Linked DNA regions of Blastochloris viridis. The protein of the gene in region 1 binds, or shares a complex with, the protein of each later gene. Links are inferred from orthologs where the notes say so. Each region holds a gene or a part of one and is shown in the gene's direction. Other genes may lie near its edges.

What was found. The genes of interacting proteins can lie anywhere in the genome.
Region 2: the proteins of tig (region 1) and rpsG are in contact, whole or in part, in a crystal structure (PDB 3GTY), measured with the Thermotoga maritima proteins. The link is inferred for Blastochloris viridis from one-to-one orthologs. Residues at the interface, in WP_004081061.1 of Thermotoga maritima: Glu122, Val124, Val129, Leu130, Tyr133, Glu188, Gly259, Ile262, Tyr263, Glu266, Ser270, Glu273, Gln274, Glu277, Arg308, Gln311, Ile312, Ser315, Tyr316, Glu325, Arg329, Arg336, Leu363, Phe366, Trp367, Arg373, Leu377, Arg381, Leu384, Glu387; in WP_004081843.1 of Thermotoga maritima: Lys34, Lys52, Lys55, Glu59, Arg62, Gln63, Glu66, Asn67, Lys69, Val71, Arg95, Ala109, Lys110, Lys111, Gly112, Arg113, Pro114, Glu117, Glu121, Ile124, Ala125, Tyr127, Asn128, Asn129, Thr130, Gly131, Lys135, Asp139, Arg142, Met143.

What each region holds. Positions count from the first base shown.
Region 1 is NZ_CP012946.1:1,139,277-1,142,975, forward strand. What follows is about bases 705-3,699. They hold tig (trigger factor), read left to right. Parts: upstream 705-1,518; coding sequence 1,519-2,880; downstream 2,881-3,699. Other genes in these bases: BVIR_RS05065 (multicopper oxidase family protein), read right to left, coding at 705-1,157; BVIR_RS05080 (ATP-dependent Clp protease proteolytic subunit), read left to right, coding at 3,040-3,678. Also shown: more of BVIR_RS05065, read right to left, coding at 1-704. UniProt on the Bacillus subtilis protein: Involved in protein export. Acts as a chaperone by maintaining the newly synthesized protein in an open conformation. Functions as a peptidyl-prolyl cis-trans isomerase.
Region 2 is NZ_CP012946.1:1,502,115-1,505,562, forward strand. What follows is about bases 340-3,083. They hold rpsG (30S ribosomal protein S7), read left to right. Parts: upstream 340-1,348; coding sequence 1,349-1,819; downstream 1,820-3,083. Other genes in these bases: rpsL (30S ribosomal protein S12), read left to right, coding at 966-1,337; fusA (elongation factor G), read left to right, coding at 1,853-3,083. Also shown: BVIR_RS06650 (hypothetical protein), read left to right, coding at 1-226; more of fusA, read left to right, coding at 3,084-3,448.

The sequences.
Region 1 (3,699 bases):
AAGGCCCACGCCGGCGGCCTGGCGACCGTCGTCTTCGGCGGCTCCTTGTCCTTTGCAGCGGAATCCTTTGCAGCAGTCGGGGGGCGCTCGCGGGTTGGCTCCTTCGCCGGCGCGAGCGCGGACTCCTGGCCGCCGCCGTCCATCACCAGTTCGGCGCGGAGGGCGCCCGTCAGCTCGATGGTGCGGGGCAGGGGATTGGCCGGCAGCTCCGCGACCTTGCCGAGCGGATCGGGTCGCCGCGGCGGGCCGGGATCGATGACGAAGCGCGCCAGCACCGCGTCGGTGCCGTAGCCGCGCAGCCGGATGGCCGGCGGCGAGGCATCGGTCGCGGCGGCCGGCATGTCCACCATCACGTCGACCCGGGCGCCGGGCGGCAGGGCAAGGGTCGGCCGGCCGAGCTCGAACACCTCGGCGGGCTGGCCGTCGACTGCGACCACCACGGGCTTGAGGCCGCCCTCGAACGTCAGCGCCGCGATGCGCGCCGTGGTGGCGTTGATCAGGCGCAGGCGGACGCGGTCGCTCGCCTTCACGGCAACGTCCTGGCCGGGCTGGCCGTTCAGGGTGGCGAGCGATCCGACCCGGCCGGCGGTGCCGGGCTCGGCGACCGTGGAGTCGAGGGCGCCGGCCGCGGTGATGAGCCAGTCCTGCAGCAGAAGAACGAGGTCGTGGTCGGCCGCCGGCGCCGTGTCCTCCTCGACGATCAGCGCGCCGGCGAGGCCGCGGCCGAGTTGCTCGACGCTGTTCGTGTGGTACCAGAAGGTGCCGGCGTCCGGGCAGGTGAAGCGGTAGTCGAAGCTGGCGCCGGGGGCGATCGGCGGCTGGGTGAGGTGCGGCACGCCGTCCATGCGGTTGTCGATGCGCAGGCCGTGCCAGTGGATGGCGGTGGGCCCGGGCAGTTCGTTGGCGGCGGTGACCCAGACTTCGCCGCCGCGCCGCACCTTCAGCACCGGGCCGGGCACCGCGCCGTCGAATCCCCACGCTGGCGTCGGCGGCGAATCGGCGCCGCGCAGCGCGGCGCTGGCCGGCCGCAGCGCAAGGCGGCGCGGCGTCCGCTCCGGTGCGGCCGGCTCGGCGGACGGCCGGCTCGGCGCAAGCGCGACCAGCCAGACGAGGGCGCCGCCCAGCACGATGCGGCGGGACATACGGCGTTGGGTCATTCGGCATCTCTGGGTTCAGGCTCGGGCGGCGCCGTGTTATGTCATCGATCGTGGCGGGACGCGCCGTCTTCGCTGTTGGTCGTGGCGGTCTTGCCGCATTTCCCGCTGGAATCGGGGGAAGTGCGTGCTATAAGCCGCCTCCCGACCGACCACGAGCGCGAGCCCGTGTCGTTGCGGGCGTGGCGGAACTGGTAGACGCGCTGGATTTAGGTTCCAGTGACGAAAGTCGTGGGGGTTCGAGCCCCTCCGCCCGCACCATCTCCCGCGAAGTCGGGTCGTGACGCCCTTTAACCTTGGGAAAAGCGGCCAGTGCTTGACCCGCGCGGGGCGGGACAGACCTTCGATTCGAAAGAGCGCGACCATGCAGGTAACCCAAACCGTTGACGAAGGCCTGAAGCGCGAGTTCCGCGTGGTTCTCGAGGCCAGCGACCTCGACCGTCGCGCCATCTCCCGCATCGAGGAACTCAAGGACCGAGTCCGTATCAACGGCTTTCGGCCCGGAAAGGTGCCGCTGGCCCACCTCAAGCGGCTCTATGGCCGCTCGGTGATGGTCGAGGTGATCGAGCAGGCGGTGGCCGAGGCCAACAGCCAGATCGTCGCCGACAACAGCTTGAAGCTCGCACTCGAGCCCAAGGTGACCTTCCCTGAGAACCAGGACGCGGTGCAGGCCGCGGTCGAGGGTCAGGCCGACCTCACCTACACCGTGGCGCTGGAGGTCCTGCCCGAGATCGTGCTGGCCGATTTCACCGCCATTGCGGTCGAAAAGCCGGTGGCGCCGGTCGAAGACGCCGACGTCGATCAGGCGATCGACCGCCTGATCGACCAGAACCGGCCCTATGAGACCCGTCCGGAGGGCAGCGCGGCCGAGCCGCGCAACCGGGTGACGATCTCGTTCAAGGGCACCATCGGCGGCGAGCCGTTCGATGGCGGCACTGCCGAGGATGTGCCGGTGGTGCTGGGCTCCGACACCTTCATCCCGGGCTTCGAGCCGCAACTGATCGGCATCAAGGTCGGCGAGACCCGCACCGTCAACGTCACCTTCCCGGCCAACTATCTGGCGCCGCACCTCGCCGGCAAGGATGCCGCGTTCGAGGTGACCTGCACCGAGATCGCCGCTCCCGGCGTGGTCGAGGTCGACGATGCCTTCGCCAAGACGCTCGGAATCGATACCCTCGACGGCCTCAAGGATGCCATCCGCAACCGCCTGAGCGGCGAGCGCGACGGTCTGTCCCGCGCCCGGGTCAAGCGGGCGCTGCTCGATGCGCTCGACGAGCGTCACAGCTTCGCGCTGCCGGACGGCCTGGTGGCCCAGGAATTCGACAGCATCTGGGGCCAGATCACCAGCGAGATGCAGCAGGCCGGCAAGACCTTCGCGGATGAAGACACCACCGAGGAGGCCGCCCGCGCCGAGTATCGCAAGATTGCCGAGCGTCGTGTCCGCCTCGGCCTGGTGCTGGCGGAGCTCGGAACCAAGGCTGAGATCAAGGTGACCGACGACGAGGTCACCCGCCAGCTGGTCGAGCGCGCCCGCAGCTTCCCCGGTCAGGAGCAGCAGGTGTGGGACTACTACCGCAAGAATCCGAACGCTCTGGCCAGCCTGCGCGCGCCGATCTTCGAGGAGAAGGTGGTCGATCACCTGCTGACGCTGGTTCAGGTGACCGAGAAGCGGGTGAGCAAGGAAGAATTGTTCCGCGAAGAGGACGCCGATAAGCTGGCCGGGTGAGGTCCGCACGCGCCGACTCATGCGATGTTTCGCGGACGGCCGTCGGCCGGCAGTACTTGAAATTCCTGCCGACGGCACCACCCTTCCGGACTGCGCGAGCGAGGCTCAAGGCCATGCTTGCGCACTTCAGCTTACGGCAGTGCCATTGCGAGGATCACGATGCGCGACCCCATCGAAACCTATATGAACCTCGTCCCGATGGTGGTCGAGCAGACCAACCGCGGCGAGCGGGCCTATGACATTTTCTCCCGCCTGCTGAAGGAACGTATCATTTTTATCACGGGCCCGATCGAGGATGGCATGTCCACGCTCATCGTCGCCCAGTTGTTGTTCCTGGAAGCCGAGAATCCGAAGAAGGAAATCTCGATGTACATCAACTCGCCGGGCGGGGTGGTGACGTCGGGACTGGCGATCTACGACACCATGCAGTTCATCCGCCCGCCGGTCTCGACGCTGTGCGTCGGTCAGGCGGCGTCGATGGGCTCGCTGCTGCTGGCGGCGGGCGAGGCCGGGCTGCGGTTTGCGCTGCCGAATGCCCGCATCATGGTCCACCAGCCCTCCGGCGGCTTCCAGGGTCAGACCTCCGACATCCTGATTCACGCGCGCGAGATCGAGAGCCTGCGGCGCCGGCTGAACGAGATCTACGTTCACCACACCGGCCGCACCGTGAAGGAAATCGAGGACGCGCTGGAGCGCGACAACTTCATGACCTCGTCGGTCGCCAAGGATTTCGGTCTGGTCGATCAGGTGATCGACAAGCGTCCCGACGAGGCCGCCAAGGACCTCAAGGCGTCCTGACCGTCCGTTCGCGGCGCCGGC
Region 2 (3,448 bases), 360 kb from region 1 along the record:
CATCGTCACCCACAGGGCGGACGGTACCAGCGTCTACGAGCTGGTTCGCGGCGATAAGAAGACGCGAATCAATGGAATCTGGACCGTTCGCGGAAATCAGTTCTGCCGTCGGTTCGATCGGCCGAAGGAGAACGAGATTTGCCTGGATTATCGCCGCGTCAACGACTCGACGGTCGCGGTCTATAACGTCAGGAAGCTGATCGCCCGTCAGCACCGGCTGCAGTGAAAGCACCTGCTTCGAATCGGAACGTTGCGTCTGCGCCGGGATTTTCTTCGAATCATCTGCGCATTTCGAATCATCCGGCACGAGGGTTAGCGGCGCCGATCAGCATTGGCGGGGGTCATTGTGACCGGCGAGGCCGCGATTCCCCCTCCGTGCGGGCTTTGGTCGCAACGGTGACGATTCCGTCTCAGGAAAGAATCGTTTCCAAATGCAGCGGTGAGTTGGCGCAAAATTAACCGTTTCGCGGGAAATTCCGGCCGGTTTGGCGCGGTGAAGGCACCCAAAGGCGGCTTAAGGCGAGGCGGGCATAGCTGCCGTGCACCTGGGGCGTGAGTAAATACCACCTGAAATGGCGGCGGAATGCATCGATCGTCCGACCGGGATGGTTTCCAAGCGTTTTCAGGCTTGACGCCTCGCAGCACAGCTTCTAGAAACGCCGGACTTTCGACAGGCGGTCGGTTCCGCCCGATCCGCGCGCCTAGCGTGGACGCAGGGATCCGAGACGCTGTCGCAGTAGCCGGCGAAAGCTGAAACCAGGCGCAAGCCCCAGGTTGCATGAACGCAGTGGAATTTCTGCTGCGGTCCTCTTTTGCAGCGAAACGCTCTCCGCCAAATGGCGGGCGGCGTTTACGGCGTTTGGGCTGTTCGAACATGGGCGGCCGTTTCGCGATTGCGGGTATGACACCCGCCGTCGCGGGTGAGTTCGGTCGAGAGACGAAACAAAAGGGTCCGAAGGCGAACCATGCCGACGATCAACCAGCTGATCCGCAAGCCCCGCGTGGCGAGCGTCTATCGCGAAAAGGCCCGCCATCTGGAGGGCAGCCCGCAGAAACGCGGGGTCTGCACGCGCGTCTACACGACCACGCCGAAGAAGCCGAATTCGGCCCTCCGCAAGGTCGCGAAGGTTCGCCTCACCAACCACTTCGAGGTGATCGGGTATATCCCGGGCGAAGGTCATAACCTCCAAGAGCACTCGGTGGTGATGATCCGTGGCGGCCGCGTGAAGGACTTGCCGGGCGTGCGCTACCACATCCTGCGCGGTGTGCTCGACACCCAGGGCGTCAAGAATCGCAAGCAGCGCCGTTCGAAGTACGGCGCCAAGCGGCCGAAGTAAGGGAGCCAACGATGTCCCGTCGTCATCGTGCCGAGCGCCGCGAAGTCCTTCCCGATCCTAAGTTCGGGAATGTCGTCGTTTCGCGCTTCATGAATTCGATCATGAAGCAGGGCAAGAAGTCGGTTGCCGAGCAGATCGTCTATGGCGCCTTCGATGTGATCGAAGGACGCGCCAAGGCGAACGCGCTCGGCGTGTTTCAGCAGGCGCTCGAAAACGTGATGCCTGCGATCGAAGTGCGGTCGCGGCGCGTCGGCGGTGCCACCTATCAGGTGCCGGTCGAGGTTCGGCCGGAGCGTCGCCAGACTCTGGCGTTCCGCTGGATCATCGGCGCTTCGCGCAACCGCAACGAAAAGACAATGATCGACCGCTTGTCGGCCGAGTTGCTCGATGCTTCCAACAATCGCGGCAACGCGGTTAAGAAGCGCGAAGACACCCACAAGATGGCGGAAGCGAACCGCGCCTTCTCTCACTATCGTTGGTGACGCTGGTCGCGCGCGCCCGTCGAGGACATTCTCATGCCCCGTAGCCATCCGATCGAGGACTACCGCAATTTCGGCATCATGGCCCACATTGATGCCGGGAAGACGACGACCACGGAGCGGATCCTCTATTACTCCGGGAAGAGCCATAAGATCGGCGAGGTGCACGACGGCGCCGCGACGATGGATTGGATGGAGCAGGAGCAAGAGCGCGGCATCACCATCACGTCCGCCGCGACGACCTGCTTCTGGAATGGCAAGCGTCTGAACATCATCGACACGCCAGGTCACGTCGACTTCACCATCGAGGTCGAGCGGTCGTTGCGCGTGCTCGATGGTGCGGTGTGCGTTCTCGACGGCAACCAGGGCGTCGAGCCGCAGACCGAGACGGTGTGGCGCCAGGCCGACAAGTACAACGTGCCGCGCGTCGTGTTCGTCAACAAGATGGACAAGATCGGCGCTGACTTCTTCAAGTGCGTCGACGACATCGTGACACGCGTCGCCGGCAAGCCGGTGTGCCTGCAGCTGCCGATCGGCTCGGAAAGCAATTTCCGCGGCGTGATCGACCTCATCCGCATGCGCGCCATCATTTGGGACGACGAGGCGCTCGGCGCGAAGTATCGCGAGGACGACATTCCGGCCGATCTCGCCGACAAGGCGGCCGAATATCGTACCAAGCTGATCGAGGCTGCGGTCGATCTCGACGACGAGGTGATGAGCGCCTACCTCGAGGGCGTCGAGCCCGACGAGGCGACGTTGAAGCGTCTGGTGCGCAAAGCCGTGGTCACCCGGACGTTCAACCCGGTGCTGTGCGGCTCGGCGTTCAAGAACAAGGGCGTGCAGCCGCTGCTCGATGCGGTGGTCGATTTTCTGCCGTCGCCGCTCGATCGCGGTGCCATCGGCGGTACCGACCCGCGCAACGAGGAAGAGGTTGTCCGCAATCCGTCCGACGACGAGCCGACCTCCGTGCTCGCGTTCAAGATCATGGACGACCCGTTCGTCGGCACCATCACCTTCTGCCGCATCTACTCGGGCAAGCTCGAGAGCGGCATGCAGCTTCTCAACTCGATCAAGGAGAAGCGCGAGCGTGTTGGCCGCATGCTGCTGATGCATGCGAACTCGCGCGAGGACATCAAGGAAGCCTTTGCTGGCGACATCGTCGCGCTGGCCGGCCTGAAGGACGCTCGCACCGGCGACACGCTGTGCGATCCTCTGAAGCCGGTGATCCTGGAGAAGATGGAGTTCCCCGATCCGGTCATCGAGATCGCGATCGAGCCGAAGTCCAAGGCCGACCAGGAAAAGCTCGGCGTAGCGCTGCAGAAGCTGGCAGCGGAGGATCCGTCCTTCCGCGTGTCGACCGATCAGGAGTCCGGCCAGACCATCCTCAAGGGGATGGGCGAGCTGCACCTCGACATCAAGGTCGACATTCTGCGCCGCACCTACAAGGTCGACGCGAATATCGGTGCGCCGCAGGTGGCATATCGCGAGCGGATCACGCGGGCGACCACGATCGACTACACGCATAAGAAGCAGACCGGCGGCACTGGGCAGTTCGCCCGCGTCAAGCTGGTGTGCGAGCCGAACGAGCCGGGCAAGGGCTTCGAGTTCGAATCGAAGGTCGTTGGTGGCTCG